One region of the Roseivirga sp. BDSF3-8 genome, then DNA from elsewhere that is predicted to be linked to it. Evidence: riboswitches for the same ligand, from Rfam matches in the RefSeq annotation. Region 1 holds a riboswitch; each other region holds the start of a gene.
The links. Region 1 has a riboswitch for S-adenosylmethionine ahead of AB9P05_RS16125 (PLP-dependent aspartate aminotransferase family protein). Riboswitches for the same ligand answer to the same signal wherever they lie in the genome.
Positions count from the first base shown of each region.

Region 2: another riboswitch for S-adenosylmethionine. It lies ahead of metH (methionine synthase); the one in region 1 lies ahead of AB9P05_RS16125 (PLP-dependent aspartate aminotransferase family protein).
Region 3: another riboswitch for S-adenosylmethionine. It lies ahead of AB9P05_RS08555 (O-acetylhomoserine aminocarboxypropyltransferase/cysteine synthase family protein); the one in region 1 lies ahead of AB9P05_RS16125 (PLP-dependent aspartate aminotransferase family protein).

Region 1 covers NZ_JBGNFV010000001.1:3,848,215-3,854,420, forward strand. Annotated here, with positions in the region: gene AB9P05_RS16115 (SDR family oxidoreductase) at 1-46, opposite strand, end outside; gene AB9P05_RS16120 (DNA/RNA non-specific endonuclease) at 458-1,420, shown strand; SAM riboswitch class I at 1,594-1,693, shown strand; gene AB9P05_RS16125 (PLP-dependent aspartate aminotransferase family protein) at 1,926-3,131, shown strand; gene AB9P05_RS16130 (nitrite reductase) at 3,328-5,475, shown strand; gene cobA (uroporphyrinogen-III C-methyltransferase) at 5,478-6,206, shown strand, end outside.
Region 2 covers NZ_JBGNFV010000001.1:5,756,899-5,763,104, reverse strand. Annotated here, with positions in the region: gene ppk1 (polyphosphate kinase 1) at 1-1,109, shown strand, start outside; gene AB9P05_RS23480 (Ppx/GppA phosphatase family protein) at 1,177-2,061, opposite strand; SAM riboswitch class I at 2,240-2,353, shown strand; gene metH (methionine synthase) at 2,413-6,123, shown strand; gene metF (methylenetetrahydrofolate reductase [NAD(P)H]) at 6,152-6,206, shown strand, end outside.
Region 3 covers NZ_JBGNFV010000001.1:2,102,030-2,108,235, forward strand. Annotated here, with positions in the region: gene AB9P05_RS08545 (homoserine dehydrogenase) at 1-69, opposite strand, end outside; gene metX (homoserine O-acetyltransferase) at 88-1,137, opposite strand; gene AB9P05_RS08555 (O-acetylhomoserine aminocarboxypropyltransferase/cysteine synthase family protein) at 1,134-2,453, opposite strand; SAM riboswitch class I at 2,705-2,814, opposite strand; gene AB9P05_RS08560 (pinensin family lanthipeptide) at 3,073-3,285, shown strand; gene AB9P05_RS08565 (aldehyde dehydrogenase family protein) at 3,333-4,781, opposite strand; gene AB9P05_RS08570 (hypothetical protein) at 4,992-5,795, shown strand; gene AB9P05_RS08575 (hypothetical protein) at 5,792-6,206, opposite strand, start outside.

The DNA of each region.
Region 1 (6,206 bases):
TATTGCCACCGGTGATTACGACTACCTTGTTTTCTAAATTTATCATAATGAATTAATGAATGGTTTTGAGTAATGAAACGAACGTTCCATAATCAGGTTGCTTGTTTTGGAACAATTATTTCAAAATAAACCTGAGTAATGCGTTAGTTTATTTTAGGTAAACCTGTTGGAGGTGGTTAGATGAAGTTTCAATGTGAGAATTTAGCCTTGGGTTATGTAAATAATTAAACATCAGGAGCTTGTTAAACAGCTGATTTTGGCAGACTTGGTCTATTCAAATTAGTCTTTTAGGGTGGATAGGGGGTGTGACGACAGGGCTGAAGAGATTGGAAATCAAGACTTTGTTAAGGAAATATTACTATGCCTTAACATTAGGTGTTTCAACGTATAAAATACCTAGTTTTGGTACGTATTCATTTTAAAATCGACCAAAAATTATTTCTAATTCTATCTATCAATGAAAAAGAGCTACCTGCTATGTCTGCTGGCCACTGTATTCCTGGCCGTTTCCTGTTCGCGTGAGGAGATCCGCCCGGGTACTGATACTGAGTCTGCCAACGAAATTCCTTTCCATGACCGCTACACACCTGAAGAGGAGGCTTTTCTTGGCGAAGACCCCAGCTTCAAATATGAGGGCATGCAAAACATGGCGACTGTCTACAAAGACAATAACCTGGCTATGGGTAACCCAAGCGGCGCCAGTAGCAATTCCTACTACCATTGGAACTATCGTGTTACGAAGCCTGAGTATACCATGTCTTACCACCGTGACCGGGGCACGCCGAACTGGGTAAGCTGGCACCTGAACAAGGCCTGGCTCGGAAGCGCCTCACGCTCCAGCGGCTTTTACCAGGACTATGCCCTGCCTTCGGGCTGGTACCGTGTGAGCAGTGGTGATTATACGAACTCGGGCTTCGACCGGGGTCATAACTGCCCGTCTGCTGACCGTACCTTGAGTTCGTCAGAAAACCAGTCTACCTTTTACATGACCAATGTTATTCCCCAGTCTCCTGATGTGAATCAGCGTGCATGGGCCTCCCTGGAAAACTACTGCCGTGACCTCGTGCGCTATCAGAACAAGGAGCTGTATGTGATAATGGGAAGCTACGGTACGGGTGGTTCCGGCCGTAATGGCTATAAAAGCAAAATTGCGAACAATAAGGTGACTGTACCTAACCGGGTATGGAAGGTGATACTGGTATTGCCGGAAGGCTCCAGTGATCTGTCCCGTGTGACCACTTCTACTCGGGTGATTGCGGTGGACATGCCTAACAGCATGAATGTAAGCACCAACTGGGCGAGTTACCGTACTACGGTTGACTACATTGAGCAGGTAAGGGGCTATAATCTCTTCTCTCAACTACCCTCTTACGTCCAGTCGGCTATAGAGAGCAAGGTGGATAACGGACCTACTTCCTAAATTTATCTTTGGTTAAAAAAATAGCCCGGCCTGATTATCAGGCCGGGTTTTTTTGTTTTTCGAGGGGGGAGTAAAGCCTGGAATTATCATCTTTTTAAAAAAATTTACCCCCTCACGTATTGCATTGTACCGGGTACACCGTTTTATTTGTGATATCGATTATGAAAATAGTCGGTTTATAGCGAAGAGGTGAGAGACAGGCTCTGTGACCCTCTGGCAACCTGGATTTACAAGGTGCCAAATCCTGCCCGTGTTTTTTGGGAGATATAAATTGACAAACAATGACTATCAGAATTATCAACAACCAGGCTATCATACCATCTGCTACTTTCCGGCCCACTTCCCACTTGGCCGGTACCTGTTGTTGTTGCTGTTACTGTTAATCCCAGACGCTTTTTAGCATAACCCGGCTACTGACCGGCATTCGCCCCAGCGGCATTCCCCTGTTTTATCATTTTTCATTTATTCCCGGCATTGCCGTGAGCTTTCAGGCTTACCATAGCATATGAAAAAATCCTTCGAGCATTTTGAAACAAAGGCTGTACGCACTCAGTCCGAAAGAAGCCCGCACCGTGAGCATTCTGCACCGATATACATGACTTCCAGTTTTGTATTTGACGGGGCCGAGCATGCCCGGGCCATGTTCAATGATGAGGTGGAAGGGAATATTTACACCCGCTTTTCTAATCCGAACAATACCGAATTTATCGAAAAGCTGTGCCTGCTGGAGGGCACGGAGGATGGTATTGCCACAGCCTCGGGTATGGCAGCGATGTTTTCCAGTATGGCTGCGCTGTTGCAATCCGGCGACCATATCCTTGCTTCTCGGTCCCTTTTCGGATCTACTCACCAGATACTCACGGGTATTTTCCCTAAATGGGGTATTAGTCATACGTATGCTGATCTGAGTGATCCTGACTCGTGGGAGGGGCTAATTCAGAAAAATACGAAAATGATCTTTGTGGAAACGCCGAGTAACCCTGGGCTGGACCTGGTAGACCTGGAGTGGCTGGGTAAGCTGGCGAAAGCACACGATCTGATCCTGAATGTAGATAATTGCTTTGCAACGCCTTACCTGCAAAACCCGGCCAGCTTTGGGGCTGACCTGGTTACGCACTCGGCGACTAAGTTTCTGGACGGACAGGGCCGCACGATAGCGGGTGCGGTACTGGGCAGAAAAGACCTGATACAGCAGGTGCGCTTCTTTGCACGCCATACGGGGCCTGCTTTGTCGCCCTTTAACGGGTGGACGCTGAGCAAAAGCCTGGAGACGCTGGCGGTGCGTATGGAAAAGCACTGTGACAATGCTCACCGCCTGGCGGAATACCTGGAGGGGCATAAGGAGCTGGAGTTTGTGAAATATCCGTTTCTAGCGAGCCACCCGCAGCAGGCTCTTGCCAAAAAACAGATGCGCTATGGGGGTGGGCTCATTACCTTCAATGTAAAGGGTGGGTATGACCGTGCCAGGCAGTTTTTGGATAATCTGTCTATGATCTCTCTTACGGCTAACCTGGGTGATACGCGTACCACGGCTACGCACCCGGCCAGCACCACTCACAGCAAATTAAGCCAGGAGGAGCAGGAGCGGGTGAATATTCTGCCAGGTCTGATCCGCATCAGTGTGGGGCTGGAAAATGTAAATGATATACTGGAAGATATTGAAAATGCGCTGCGTGCTTCTAAGGTACACCTGGCCGCTAATCACACATGATATTGATAACTAACACATACCGCCCTTTTACTTTATCTACAGTAGTAACCTGTACTACAATGGCTATGTTATGCTGTATCTGCTGCTGTATGAATGACTCCGGTCCGCCTGGTTGTAGTATGTAATCATTATACCCTGCTCAGCCTCCGCGGACCTTTCCCGGAGGCTTTTTTTATGCTTAATCCCGAATTAGACCATGACACTTCAGAACATATCCTTAGAAAAAGATCTCTCTCGCGAAGCCAGAGAAGATATTATAGAACTCGAAGAAAAGATCGCCCGCTTTAAACGTGGCGAGATTCCCGAGGAACGTTTCAAGGCCTTTCGTCTTACCCGTGGTGTTTACGGGCAGCGGCAGACGGGGGTGCAGATGTTTCGCATTAAATTCCCGTACGGTAAGGTAACGGCGGAACAGCTTATACGCGTGGCGGATATAAGCGACGAGTATACGAATGGAAACCTTCACCTGACGACGCGGCAAAACATCCAGCTCCATTATGTGCATGTGGAGGATACCCCTGCGATGTGGGCTAAACTGGAGGAAAAGGGTGTGACTACCAGGGAAGCCTGTGGTAATACGGTACGCAATATTACAGGATCGCCCAGGGCGGGTATAGATCCGGATGAGCCGTTTAATGTGGCTCCTTACGTAGAGGCTGTATTTCAATACTTTCTTCGTAATGCTATTTGCCAGGACATGGGCCGTAAGATCAAGATGGCGTTCAGCGCGAGTGATAGGGACAGTGCTTATACGTACTTCCATGATTTTGGCTTTATTCCGAAGGAGGACGGATCGGGGAACAGGGGGTTCAAGGTTGTGGTAGGAGGGGGCCTTGGTGCCCAGCCTTTTGTAGCGGCTACGGCGTATGAGTTTCTGCCTGCTGATGAGCTGATACCTTTCCTTGAAGCGGCCATTCGTGTATTCGATCGCTACGGGGAGCGTGAAAAGCGTATGAAGGCGCGGATGAAGTTTATGCTGGATGAGCGTAAGGGCTTAGGGCTGGAGCGTTTTCTGGAGTTGGTAGCGGAGGAAAGGAATGGCCTGCTGCATAAGGGTATTGCTATTGAGGGGGAGGAGGAGGTGCCTCCTCACAGGGACTTTAGGGCCACACCGGAGGATGGGGATGTTGGCGGCCGCCCTGACTTTTTAAGGTGGAAGGCTACTAACACTTTTGCCCAAAAGCAGGCGGGCTACTTTGGTGTACAGATCAAGCTGTTGCTGGGTAATCTCTCTTCTGGGGTGGCGCGGGAGCTGGCGGCCCTGGTGGGCACTGGGGTTGCGGCTGATGATATCCGCTTTACCATCAACCAGGGCATTCTGCTGAAGTACGTACGGGAGGAGAACCTGCCGTTTCTTTATGAGAAATTAAAGGCGCTGGGACTGGGTGATGACGGTTTTGGCGCGCTGCCGGACATCACTGCCTGCCCGGGCACGGACACGTGTAACCTGGGGGTTACGAACAGTACGGGGGTGGCGGTGGAGCTGGAAAAGGTGATCCGCGAGGAGTACCCGGACCTTATCAGCAATACGGATATTGACATTAAGATCAGTGGCTGTATGAACTCCTGCGGCCAGCATATGGCGGCTTCTATTGGCTTTCATGGTAGCTCTATAAAGGACGGTGCCCAAGTGATTCCAGCTCTGCAGGTGGTGCTTGGGGGTGGTGTGGCTCCGGATGGGAAGGGGTATATAGCGGAGAAAATAGTGAAGCTGCCGACGAAAAAGATCACGTATGCGCTGCGTGCGCTACTGGATGATTATGAGGCGAATGGAAATGAGGGGGAGTACTTTAATGACTATGTGAGCCGCCAGGGCAAGAAGTACTTCTACTCTCTGCTGAAGCCGCTGGCGGATGTGGCGAGCCTGCAGCCGTCTGACTATATCGACTGGGGGCATAATGAGGCTTTTATCCCTGAAATAGGTACGGGTGAGTGTGCGGGCATCAGTTATGATATGGTGGCGACCATTATCAATGATGCACAGGAGCGTTATGACCTTGCGCTGAAGGCATTGAGCCGCGACCGCCTGCCGGATGCTGTCTACCAGGCGTACAGCGCCTTCGTAATCGGCGCCAAAGCGCTGTTACTCAGCAGGGATGTGCACTGCAACACGCATGATAAGATCATCAGTGACTTTGAAGAGCACTTTGATAGCGCTCAGTTTGGTCTGGCGGATGGCTTTGCGAGCCACGTGCTGCAGATCAGGTCACAGACCCCTACTGAAACGTTTGCGGCTAGGTATATCGACAGTGCCTCGCACTTTCTGAAAAAGGTGCGGGACTACCGCCAAAGCCAGCAAAATGAACAGGACAAAGAAGTTGTACAACACTATTATAAAGCCTAGATATGAAAGGAAGACTAACACTGGTAGGCGCGGGGCCGGGAGACCCTGAACTACTGACTATCAAGGGGGCTAAAGCCTTGGCCGATGCGGATGTGGTGTTGTACGACGCCCTGGTACAGCCTGAAATGCTTGCCTATACGAAATCCCGCGCGCTGAAGATTTTTGTGGGTAAGCGGGCGGGTGCTCATAGCGCGAGCCAGGATGATATAAACCGCCTGATAGTGGACCACGCCTCACGGGGCAGGCATGTGGTAAGGCTGAAGGGGGGTGACCCTTTCGTGTTTGCCCGGGGCAAGGAGGAAATGGATTACGCGGCGGCGTTTGGCATTGAGACGGATGTGGTGATAGGTATATCAAGCATTAATCTGCCGGGCCACTATGGCATACCTCTGACGTGCCGTGGCATCAATGAGAGCTTTTGGGTGGTGACTGCGACTACCCGCAGCGGGGAACTATCTAAGGATGTGTCACTGGCGGCGCAGTCTTCGGCGACGGCTGTATTCTTTATGGGGCTGCGTAAGGTGGAGGAGATAGCGGACTTGTATGCCCGCTACCAGCAGGAGGACTTGCCTGCGGCCATTATCAGCAGGGGTAGCCTGGCTGAGGGCCGGGTTTACACTGGGCTTGCGAGTAAGCTGGTGAGCCTGCGTGATGAAAACAGGATAGCGGCTCCGGCGCTGGTGATTGTGGGCAAGGCGGTGGGCTCGGCCTCTATCTGGCAGGAGGCGTCA
Region 2 (6,206 bases), 1.9 Mb from region 1:
GCTATAGTGAGCAGGGTGAGACTGACATCTACGAGGTGCTTGATGACCGGGATATTTTGCTTCATCACCCCTATAATAGCATTGAACCCTTACTGGAACTGCTGGACAGGGCTGCTGATGATCCGGATGTACTTTCCATAAAGCTCACCATTTACCGGTTGGCAAAGGAAAGTCGTGTTACTAATGCTCTTCTGCGTGCAGCAGAGAATGGGAAGCATATTTCTGTTCTGTTCGAGGTAAAAGCACGCTTTGACGAAGAGAATAACATGCGCGAGGCAAGAAGGCTGCAGAAGGCTGGCTGCTTTGTTATCTATGGTATCAGCAGCTTTAAAACCCACACTAAGCTGATGCTCATCGTGCGACAGGTGGAGGAAAAGGTTACCCGCTATGTGCACATGAGTAGTGGTAACTATAACGAAGATACTGCCAGACTATACACAGATCTGGGCCTGCTTACCACCAATGAACAGGTATGCAATGACGTCTCTGAGTTCTTTAATGCCATTACGGGGCATAGCATACCTACTATTTACCGTAACCTTATCACCGCTCCGCGCGATATGAGGCAGCAGCTTATAGAGCTGATAAGGAAAGAGGCGGATAATGCCCGTCAGGGCAAAGCCAGCGGAATTGTGATCAAAATCAACTCTCTGGAAGACAGGGAGACCATCGCCGAGCTTTATGCTGCCTCTCAGGCTGGAGTTAAGATTAAGCTTATCATAAGAGGTATTTGTTGCTTAAGGCCTAATCGCCCCGGCTTGAGTGAAAATATTGAGGTTGGTAGTATAGTTGGTGATTTTCTGGAGCATAGCCGCATTTATTATTTCCATAATGATAATGACCCCATTTTATATAGTGGAAGTGCCGACGTGATGGTTCGCAGCTTTGATAGAAGAATTGAGAGCCTATTCCTGGTTCAAAACAGTCTGTTGAAGCAACAGGTCATTAATATCCTCAGATACAATTTAAGGGATAATGTAAATGCCTATATTATGAATGAGGATGGAAGCTATACTATCAAGGAAAGTACCGGAGAGCCTCCCTTTAACATACACAAAGAATTTTATGAAGTGACTCTGGATGACATCCAGGATGCGAAGCTGTTCTAAAACATTGAGATAAGAAATACCGCCACAAAGCCAGGCGTCCTAAAAGAGAGTAGATAAAGCTCTCTTTTTATTTTTCTCCCAGGTTACGGTCTATCATAGTTTGCAGCATTCCATCCTTAAGGCCTACCTCTGGTACCAGAATGCGGCCGGAGTCCGCCCACCGCATTACGGAGAGGTAGATGTCAGATGCCGGCAGGATTACATCTGCCCTGTCCGGATTCAGCTCCAGTATATTAATCCGGTCTTCAAGTGAAAACTGCCCGATATATTGCTGAACTTCTTCCAATTTTTCTATTCCGATAGTCTTGCCGGGTTTCTTACCTGCAAGGTCAGAAAGCTTATTAATGTTACCCCCGGTACCTATACTGACTACTTTACTGTGCCTGCGTTTAAGGTGGTGTAATACCCAATCTTTCATTTCTACCCAAACCGCCGGGTCGTCATGTTTTTCCAAAGATCTCACCGAACCAATAGGGAAGGAGCGGCTGGCCACCTTTTCTTTACGAATGTACAGATTCAGCTCAGTACTACCCCCGCCCACATCTATATGCAAATAGGTCTTATCCGTTAAAAATGACTGTAACCCTCTGTTTATCAGATCTGCCTCTTCATCTCCGTCGATAATCCGTATATCAAGGCCTAGCTTTTCCTTTACCTCCTTTGTAATCTCTAGCCCGTTTTCAGCCTCACGCATTGCTGAAGTGGCAAGGGCCATGCAGTCGTCTACTTCATATAAATCCATCAGGATCTTAAAAGCTTCCATCAGCTTTAGAAATTTGCCCGCATTTTCCTGTCCGATCCTGTTTTCTGTAAATACATCATGTCCCAGACGTAAAGGAAAACGTACGTATTCCATTTTTTTCAGGAAATAAGAGCCCTCACGGTCTATTACCCGGGATACTTGCATGCGCACGGCATTGGATCCAATATCTACTGCAGCTAATTTTAGCATAAGGTCACAAATCTGATGGTCTGCGGCTAAATTACAATTCTTCCTATACTTTCCTTTTTACTAAATCACTTTCAAATAGAAAGTTCGAACGTTTGCAGGACTATGGTATGAATATTTAAGGAAAAAATTTCCATGCATAATCTGTGCAATTCGCTTTAGTTCATTACATTTGTATGAGTACTTATCGAGAAAGACGGAGGGATTGGGCCCTTTGATGTCTTGGCAACCTTGGCAAACTTGGTGCTAATTCCCATTCCGGATACCCCTGTCACAATCCGGAAGAAGATAAGTGGTGATAGGTTTTACCTCTTCCTCTTTCTAGATAAGCGCCAAATGTGAAAATTTTAGCCAATGAGCGCACCCATTTTTTCAGTTATTAAGGACCGTATTCTTGTGCTCGACGGAGCCATGGGTACCATGATCCAACGGTACAAACTTACCGAGGAAGATTTTAGAGGAGAAAGGTTTAAGGATCATACTTTTGACCTCAAAGGCAATAACGACCTTCTTTCTTTAACCCGACCGGATATTATCAGAGCAATACATGCTGAGTACCTCGAGGCTGGTGCGGATATTCTGGAGACTAATACCTTTAGTGGAACCAGTATCGCACAGGCAGATTATAAACTTGAGGAGGCCGTGTATGACCTCAATTATCAATCGGCAAAAATTGCTAAAGAAGTAGCCGAAGAGTTTACGGCTAAAGACCCATCCAAACCCAGGTTTGTGGCAGGTTCAATAGGTCCTACAAACCGCACTGCCAGTATTTCTCCGGATGTGAATAATCCCGGTTACCGAGCGGTAACCTTCGATGATCTCCGCGTAGCCTACTACGAGCAAGTGAAGGGGCTGGCAGAAGGGGGGGCTGATATATTCCTGGTAGAGACTGTTTTTGATACCCTCAACTGCAAAGCAGCGCTATTTGCCATTAGTGACTATTGCGATGCGACCGGTAAAGTAATCCCTACTATGGTGTCAGGTACTATTACCGATGCCAGCGGGAGAACTCTGTCGGGACAGACCACTGAGGCTTTTTGGATATCGATCAGCCATATGCCCCTGCTTAGCGTTGGTCTCAACTGCGCATTGGGAGCCAAGCAGCTTAAGCAATATATTAAGGAGCTAAGCCGTGTATCTAATACTTACATAAGCGCCCACCCAAATGCGGGCCTGCCAAATGAGTTTGGCGAATACGATGAGTCCCCTGAGGCAATGGCAGCCACCATTGAGAGCTTTCTATCTGAGGGCCTTATAAACATTATCGGGGGGTGCTGCGGTACTACACCGGATCATATCAGGGCCATAGCTGATGTAGCTGCCAAGTATTCACCAAGAGTTATTCCTAAGCAGCCTGTGCGAACCCGATTCAGTGGGCTTGAGCCCCTGGTAGTGAGGCCTGAGACTAATTTTATCAATGTTGGGGAACGTACCAATGTGACCGGATCACGGAAGTTTGCCAGACTTGTAAAAGAAGAGAACTACGAGGAAGCACTATCTGTAGCGGTTAACCAGGTAGAAGGTGGGGCCCAGGTCATTGATGTCAACATGGATGAAGGCATGCTTGACTCTGAGCAGGTTATGACTACTTTTCTACACCTGATGATGTCAGAGCCTGACATTGCGCGCCTGCCTATTATGATAGACTCTTCCAAGTGGACGGTAATAGAGGAGGGGCTGAAATGCGTTCAGGGTAAATCGATCGTAAACTCTATTAGTCTGAAAGAAGGTGAGGAGAAGTTCATTCAGCTTGCTCGCCTGGTAAGGAAATATGGTGCTGCGGTAATTGTTATGGCTTTTGATGAACAAGGCCAGGCGGACAATTATGAAAGACGTATTGAAATTTGTGAGCGAAGCTACCGCATCCTGACGGAAAAAGTTGGCTTTCCTCCGGAAGATATCATTTTTGATCCTAATATTCTGACAGTCGCTACGGGGATAGAGGAGCATAATAATTATGCAGTAGACTATATACGTACCGTAGAGTGGATCAAAAATAACCTTCCCCATGCCTTGGTTAGTGGGGGTGTTAGTAATATCTCTTTCTCATTTCGAGGAAACGATATCGTGCGTGAGGCTATGCATTCTGCATTTCTATACCATGCTATTAAGGCAGGGATGGATATGGGCATAGTAAATGCGGGTATGATCGAAGTCTATGAAGAAATAGATAAGGATCTGCTCCGCAAAGTGGAAGATGTATTATTAAATAAGCACGCTGAAGCTACCGAGCAGCTTATAGAACATGCCGAGAGTATCCGGGGGCAGGGCGGTAAAGCTAAAGTAAAGGATGACGCCTGGCGCCAGGCACCTGTGGAAGAGAGACTTTCTCACTCGCTTGTAAAAGGTATTGTTGAGTACATCGAACAGGACACGGAAGAAGCAAGGCAAAAGGCAGATAAGCCCCTAGAGGTCATTGAGGGTCCTTTGATGGCTGGGATGAACGTAGTAGGAGATCTATTTGGCGCCGGTAAAATGTTTCTGCCCCAGGTAGTGAAGTCTGCGCGTGTGATGAAAAAGGCGGTGGCCTATCTGTTACCTTTTCTCGAAGAAGAGAAAAAGAAGAATGCGGATGCTTCCCGGAATGCTGGCCGTATTCTAATGGCTACGGTAAAGGGGGATGTACATGATATTGGTAAAAATATTGTAGGTGTGGTGCTCGCCTGTAATAACTATGAGGTGATCGACCTGGGCGTTATGGTTTCGCTTGAGCGGATTTTGGAAGAGGCCGAAAAGAATGAAGTGGATATTATTGGCCTAAGTGGTCTTATTACACCCTCTCTTGATGAAATGGTATATGTAGCACGCGAAATGCAGGCCAGAGGAATGGACACCCCGCTGCTGATCGGAGGGGCTACTACCTCACGTATACATACAGCGGTGAAGTTAGCGCCTGAGTATGGCCATCCGGTGATACATGTAGCGGATGCTTCCAGAAGTGTTACTGTAGCTAACAGTCTGCTTGGTAAGAATAAAGGCGAGTACACGGCTAACATTCGTGACGAATACGAACGCCTGCGCGAAGGGCATAAAAACCGTGGCAAAGAGAAGAAATACATCCCTATTGAGGAAGCCCGTAGTAATAAGGTGAAAATAGAATGGGATCCTGCTGACATCTCCAAACCGAATTTACTGGGTAATAAAACCTTTAAGAACTACCCTTTAGAGGAGATAGCCAGGTATATCGACTGGACACCGTTCTTTCATACATGGGAGCTTAAAGGCAGATACCCTAAAATATTTGACGACGGAAACGTAGGTACGGAGGCCAGAAAGCTATTTGATGATGCTCAGGGTATGCTTCAGCGTATTATTGATGAAAAGTGGCTGGAAGCAAGGGCTGTTGTGGGGTTCTATCCGGCCAATACTGAAGAGCACGATACTATCATTGTGTACGAAGATGATGAGCGAACCAGAGAGCTTACCCGTTTCCATACGTTAAGACAGCAAGGAAAAAAAGCCTCCGGTGTACCTAATATGGCCTTCTCTGACTTTGTCGCCCCTCTCGAATCCGGTCTTGGTGACTACATTGGAGGGTTTGCAGTTACGGCGGGTATAGGTATAGAGAAGTGGGTTGAAAAGTTTGAGGCTGATCATGATGACTATAATGCCATCATGGTGAAGGCCCTTGCTGACAGGTTGGCCGAAGCCTTTGCTGAGCTTATGCACGCCAGGGTTCGAAAAGAGCTATGGGGATATGCCAGCGATGAAAAGCTGGAAAACGACGACCTTATCAGAGAGAAATACAGGGGTATACGACCTGCCCCGGGTTATCCGGGTTGTCCCGACCATACGGAAAAAGTGACCTTGTTTAATTTACTGAATGCAGAAGAGGAGGCCGGGATATCGCTAACTGAAAACCTGGCCATGTACCCGGCTTCAAGTGTGAGCGGACTGTATTATGCACACCCTCAATCTAGATATTTTGGACTTGGAAAAATAGCCAAAGATCAGGTAGAAGATATCGCCTTCCGTAAGGGTATCCTCACCGAAGAGTTAGAACGCTGGCTTTCACCTAACCTGAATTATGACACAAGTATCCCTGAAAAAGCCACGACAACCTGAACAAGAGACCAAACAGGAGAAAAAAGGAATGAAGGTCACCGAATGCATAAAGAATAAGGGAGATAAAACTCTCTTTTCATTTG
Region 3 (6,206 bases), 1.7 Mb from region 1:
TAAAATATCATAAAATCCCTGCCCTACGCATCCGAAGCCGAACAGGCCAATCTGTTTCTTGTTGCTCATATCGATAGTTCACATCCCTTAAGTTAGCTGTACCCTGCTGGGATGGTCATTATAAAATTTTGTAATACGATTTGAAATCTGATCGACTTCTAATAGAAAGCCGTCATGACCATAATCTGAATGAATGATTTCCACCTCGCATTGAGGGATATGTTTGGCAAGTTCCAGTTGCTCTTCCGGAGGGAAAAGCACATCAGTATCTATGCCTATTATCAACGTGTCCGCCTGGATTTGCCGAAGTGCCCTGGCTACACCCTCTCTCTCACGGCCAACATTATGACTATCCATCGCCTTGGACAGGTGCCAGTATGTGTACGCATTGAATTTTCGCGAAACGAGTTTATCCCCCTGGTATCGCTGATAAGAGACCGCCCGGTAGTTGTCGGTGATGTCTTCGGCATCAGCCTGTGTAGCTGCATATGCATGGTACTGCCTGTAGCTCAGTAAGGCGATACTTCTGGCAGCCTTAAGCCCGCTCTCTCCGGCCCTGGCCGTATTGAGCTGCCATGTAATGTCCTGCTCAATCGCCATACGCTGACTTTCGTTAAAAGCAATACCCCAGGGGCTGTGCCGGGCATTGGTTGCAAGTAAGACCAGACGCTGAGGCAAATTCGGTTGTACTATACTCCACTCCATAGCCTGCTGGCCCCCCAGCGAACCACCCACCAGGGTGTGAATTTGGCGAATGTTGAGATGGTCTCTTAGCTTATCAAAAGCGGCAACAATGTCCCGGTTAGTCAGAGTAGGGAAATTATGAAAGTATGGATTACCATTTTCTGGTTTAGGTGAAAGCGGCCCGGTGCTTCCATAGCATCCGCCCAGCATATTAGCGCAGATGATAAAGTGAGTTTCCGGGTCAAACAGTTTGCCGGAACCTACAAGGTCCGGCCACCACAGGCTTACATCCGAGCCGGCGGTAAGCGCATGGCATATCCAAACTATGTTATCCCTCTTTTCATTGATATTCCCCCACGTATGATATCTGAGCTGAAACTCGGAGAGTTTCCGGCCGCTCTCCAGCACAATACCATCCTTATTCGTGTAGGTATGAGCTTCCAGACTTATCATGCAGGTTGAGCTACGGGTTTTTTAATTACCTCAAATGCCTGGCTGAAATCTCCTTTGATATCGTCAATATGCTCAATACCGACAGAGACCCTTAGCATGGTGGGATGTACTCCGGAAGAGAACTGTTCCTCATCTGACAACTGCTGGTGGGTAGTAGAAGCAGGGTGTATGATAAGTGTTTTAGCGTCACCCACATTCGCAAGGTGACTTACCAGTTTCAGGCTGTCTACAAATTTCTCAGCATATTCTTTACCTCCCTTTATCCTAAAGCTGAGAACACCTCCAAAGCCTTTTTTAAGGTACCTGCTGGCTATCTCGTGATATGGGCTACTTTCCAGCCCCGGGTAGTTTACTGACTCTACCTGGTCATGCTGTTCGAGCCAACGTGCCAGTGTGAGGGCGTTTTCTACTGTACGTTCTACTCTAAGTGACAATGTCTCAAGTCCTTGGATTAGCAGGAAGCTGTTGAACGGACTCAGGGCCGGCCCTACATCTCTCAGACCTTCTACCCGTGCCCTTATGGCAAAAGCAATGTTTCCGAATGGGCCGCCTTCTCCAAAGACTTCCCAAAACTTCATACCATGGTATCCTTCGGAAGGCTCGCTGAAATGAGGAAACTTGCCATTTCCCCAATTGAAATTACCTCCATCCACGATAACACCACCAATGCTGCTGCCATGACCACCTATCCATTTAGTGGCAGAAGCTACCACCACATTTGCTCCGTGCTGAAGGGGGCGGAACAGATACCCACCTGCACCAAAGGTATTATCTACAATAAGGGGGATATCATGAGCTTTTGCTACGGCTGCTATTGCTTCAAAGTCAGGGATATTAAACGCCGGATTACCAATAGTCTCCAGGTAGATTGCTTTTGTCTTATCATCGATTCGCTTTTCAAAAGAATCCGGTTCATCGTCTTCAACAAAACGGGCCTCAATACCGAGCCGTTTAAGAGTTACCTTAAATTGATTGAATGATCCTCCGTAAAGGTTTTTAGTGGATACAAAATTATCACCGGCCTCCATGATATTAGTGAGGGCCAAAAACTGAGCGGCCTGGCCAGAGGAAACAGCTACAGCTGCCGTGCCTCCTTCGAGAGCAGCTATTCTCTTTTCGAATACATCTGTAGTAGGGTTCATGATTCGGGTATAGATGTTCCCGAATTCCTGCAGCGCAAATAGTTTAGCCCCATGCGCTGAGTTTTTGAATAAATAGCTGGAGGTTTGATAGATAGGCACGGCCCTGGATAACGTAGTTTCGTCTACTTCCTGACCTGCATGTAGCTGTAGGGTTTCAAATTTTAATTGAGACATGTTTAAAAGAAATAAAGGGTTAAAAAAAGGGACAGAGGCTACCTGTACCACTACGGGGTCTGGTAAGGCAAGGCTAAACTGTTAATGGCAAAAAGCTATTAACAGCAACAGGGACAACAACAGGCTAACTCCAGTAGGATGGACCGGTTACAGGTGCAATCAAATAATTGACTATCAGCTAATTGGAAGTATCCAACGCTACGGGATTTTAATTGAAATGGGGATAAAGAAGTAACCATCATTATGGAATTAATTTATATTTCCCCGGGCTTTCCGGAGTCAGGAATTAGCACCTTGACCTATTGCAGGTCAGGTTGCTAGTGCGTCATAGAGCCTGTCTCTCAGCACTTCTCTATAAATCAATTACTGTGGTTAGTAATTGACTGGATATACAATGTTATACACTCCCGGCGAGCTTTCAAAATCTTCTGCCAGGGATTTTTTCTGAACGTGATTTTGACGAAAGAGTTTCACGGCACCTCTGCTCCATGTTCTTTTACCGTTTGTAAAAACACGTCACCTCACTCATAAAAATAAGTCTGCCATTGCTGTAAAATATAAAAATCCATTTAGGTTGGTTTCTTTAATATTGCCATCGCATCAAAATTTAATAAGAACTATGCAAAAGAAACTAAACTTGAAAGCACTTGAGGTGCAGAGCTTTATTACCACTTCAGAAGCTAAAGAGATGAAAGCAGGTAAGCAGTCTCTAAATTATAGCGAGTGCGATAGCTGCGGAATTGCCTGTACAGTAGTAGACTGTCCGGTACCTAGTGAAAATTACACTGACTGCGGTAGCTGTGGTATTGCCTGCACCGTAGTAGAGTGCTAATCCATCATGTGAATGCATGCAGGCCTTTCAACCGGGAGGCCTGCATATTAAAAATACCTAAGCAGTAGATTAATCATCTTTTTCACGCGCGGGGTGTACGGAGGGTAAAGAAGCTTAACTGATGTATGGCCAACCCGTTGTTTCAGGACCGCTTTTTCATTGCTAAGACTCAAAAAGCCAAAGTGACCGTGACTTTTCCCTATTCCGCTGTGATTGGCTCCGCCGAAGGGTAGGTTTGGGTGCATAAAATGTACCAGCGTTTCGTTAACACATATTCCTCCGGCCGATGTATTCTTTTCAATTGCCTGCCGATTTTCTTTACCACCACAGAACAGGTACATAGCCAGAGGTTTTGGCTTGCTGTTGATATAGGTTATCACGTCATCTACCGTATTGAAAGATAATACAGGAAGGATAGGGCCGAAAATCTCTTCATTTGATAATTTGCCATCCGGATCAACACCTGTTAGGACTGTTGGTGATATATAGCAATCCTCACGGTGAGTTTGGCCACCGCTTACCAGCAGAGCACCGTCATCCAAGGCTTCATTTAGCATATCGTTCAGCCGGTCAAAGTGTCTCTCATTAATAATTCTGGCATATGCTGCGGATTTCTGAATACCTTTACCATCCGGGTCAAACAAGCGTAAAATGGCTGAGCGTATTTCCTCCAGCAGAGCATTTTGAATTTTTTCATGGCACAGCACATAATCCGGTGCTATACAGGTCTGTCCTGCATTACTGAACTTCCCCCAAACCAATTTTTCTGCGGTGTCTCTGAGATTTGCTTTCTCATCTACTATAAGGGGAGACTTCCCTCCAAGCTCCAGGGTTATGCTTGAGAGGTGCCTGGAAGCGGCCTCCATTATAATTTTACCTACTTGCGGGCTTCCGGTAAAAAAAATATGATCAAATGGTCGTTCTAACAATGCTGTACTAGTCTCTTTATCTCCCAGCATAACCTGGACGATATCATCATCACCAAAGCACTCTTCCACCATGCGGTGTATGAGATCTGAAGTGGCAGGAGAGAGTTCTGAAGGTTTGATCATGACAGTATTGCCAGCAGCAAGGGCGGATACAAGCGGACCCACTGTCAGATTAAAAGGAAAATTCCAGGGAGCAATTATCAGGCAGATTCCCTTCGGTTCATAGTGAATGGCCCCATTCGTACCTAACAGGCTTAGAGGCGTACTGACCTTTTTCGGCTTCATCCATTTTTTCAAATGAGTGATGGCGTGATTCAGCTCCTGGATTACTACGTATACCTCGCTGAGGTCTACTTCTTCAGGCGGTTTTTTAAAGTCTTTAAATAGGGCCTCCTTAATGGCCGGCCGGTTGTTCATTACCCAGTCACGTAGCTTAGTAAGCCTCCTTTTACGTGACTTATACCCTTCACTTCTTAGAGCGACACTGTTAGACTTTAAGCGCCTAAAGTGCTTGTCAACCACGTTATCCGTGGCTGTTGATGAATTATTAAGGGTTGCTTCAGGCATATCGGAATGGTTTTCAGAACAGTAAGTTTAAAACATTTTTCCTGAAAGTTGTTTTAATGTTACCTTTATGTTAACTTAATGTTACGGTAAAATTTATCTTTGCAATGGAATTGAATTCTGCAATTCAGCACACAGGGTATGAGAAGGAGAGTTGTTTACATATTTTTAATCTTAATATTATTGTTGACCCAAGGACTTAGTGCCAGGTGTATGTTCATTTCTGAAGGCACACATTTTACCGGCCACACCTCAATTGACTCACTGGTTATTTTTTACTCCCAGAGTAAAGCACTTGATGAGGAAGAAGTGGAAGACCACTTTTCCAGATTAGAAAATCATATTGAGAAATTACAAAAAAAACGTGGTAGTGGCCCGGCTACTGAGTTTTTTCTGAGTAAACTCTTCTATAAAACACATAAGAAATTTCTTCGGAACTATAAGGCCGTGGTAGCGTATGACCGCCTGATCCTTAGCGGTGACTATAACTGTATCAGCGGTACGGCCCTATACGCGGTTGTATTTGATGCACTTGAGATTCCATATACGATATATGAATCCGATGATCATGTATTTCTTATGGTCCAAGCGGGGGAAGAACGTTACCTAATAGAGAGTACAGACCCTCTCAACGGGTTTATAGCTGATGAAACGATCATAGCGAGACACGTTGAAAATATCTCAAATGGCCTGGTTTCAGTATTCCCGACTAGTGTGGGTTCTTCTGAGGGTCTGGCTCAGGGTAAGCCTGGCGTACAGGAATTACCCGGACTTGCAGCATTGGCCGGATTGCAGTATTACAATGAAGCTGTCATTCATTACCGTGAAGGGAAGCTGTCAGAAGCCTACAGGCTGGCATTACGCGGATACCAGTTTTACCCTTCTAAAAGGCTAAAGCTTTGCCTTGACACGATATTGGATGCTATTGTTACCTGTGCTGATGTATCAGAGGAGACTAAACGCAGGCTATATAAGCAGTATATCACTTTTGTTAATAAGTCTTCATCTGCCTCCTAATCCTCACCTGCCCACTCAGGTATTGGAATGTTCACTTCTATCGAGACTCCCTTTGTAACGGTAGGATCCATAGATAAATAGCCTTGATAATGGGAGGCTATATTATGCACAGCCTTATAGTTTTCCGGCCACTTATCTTTTTTTACCTGTAAGTCGAGGCCAGTCTCGCTATCATCATTATCAAGTATATGAAGCCGTACTTGACCAGAGGTGTAGCATAGATAGTAGCAAATAGAAGTAGGGGTTCGCATGAAAGTGGATTCGACTAATAATAGGAGAGATATGGTAAACATGTCCTGTTCAAAATATTTGTTAAACCGCCTGCCTGGCTGATTGCATTCTATTTCCAGAAAGCTGAACTCATCCTCAGCTAGTTGACTAAAGTTTTCTTTGATAACGAAATACAGGCTT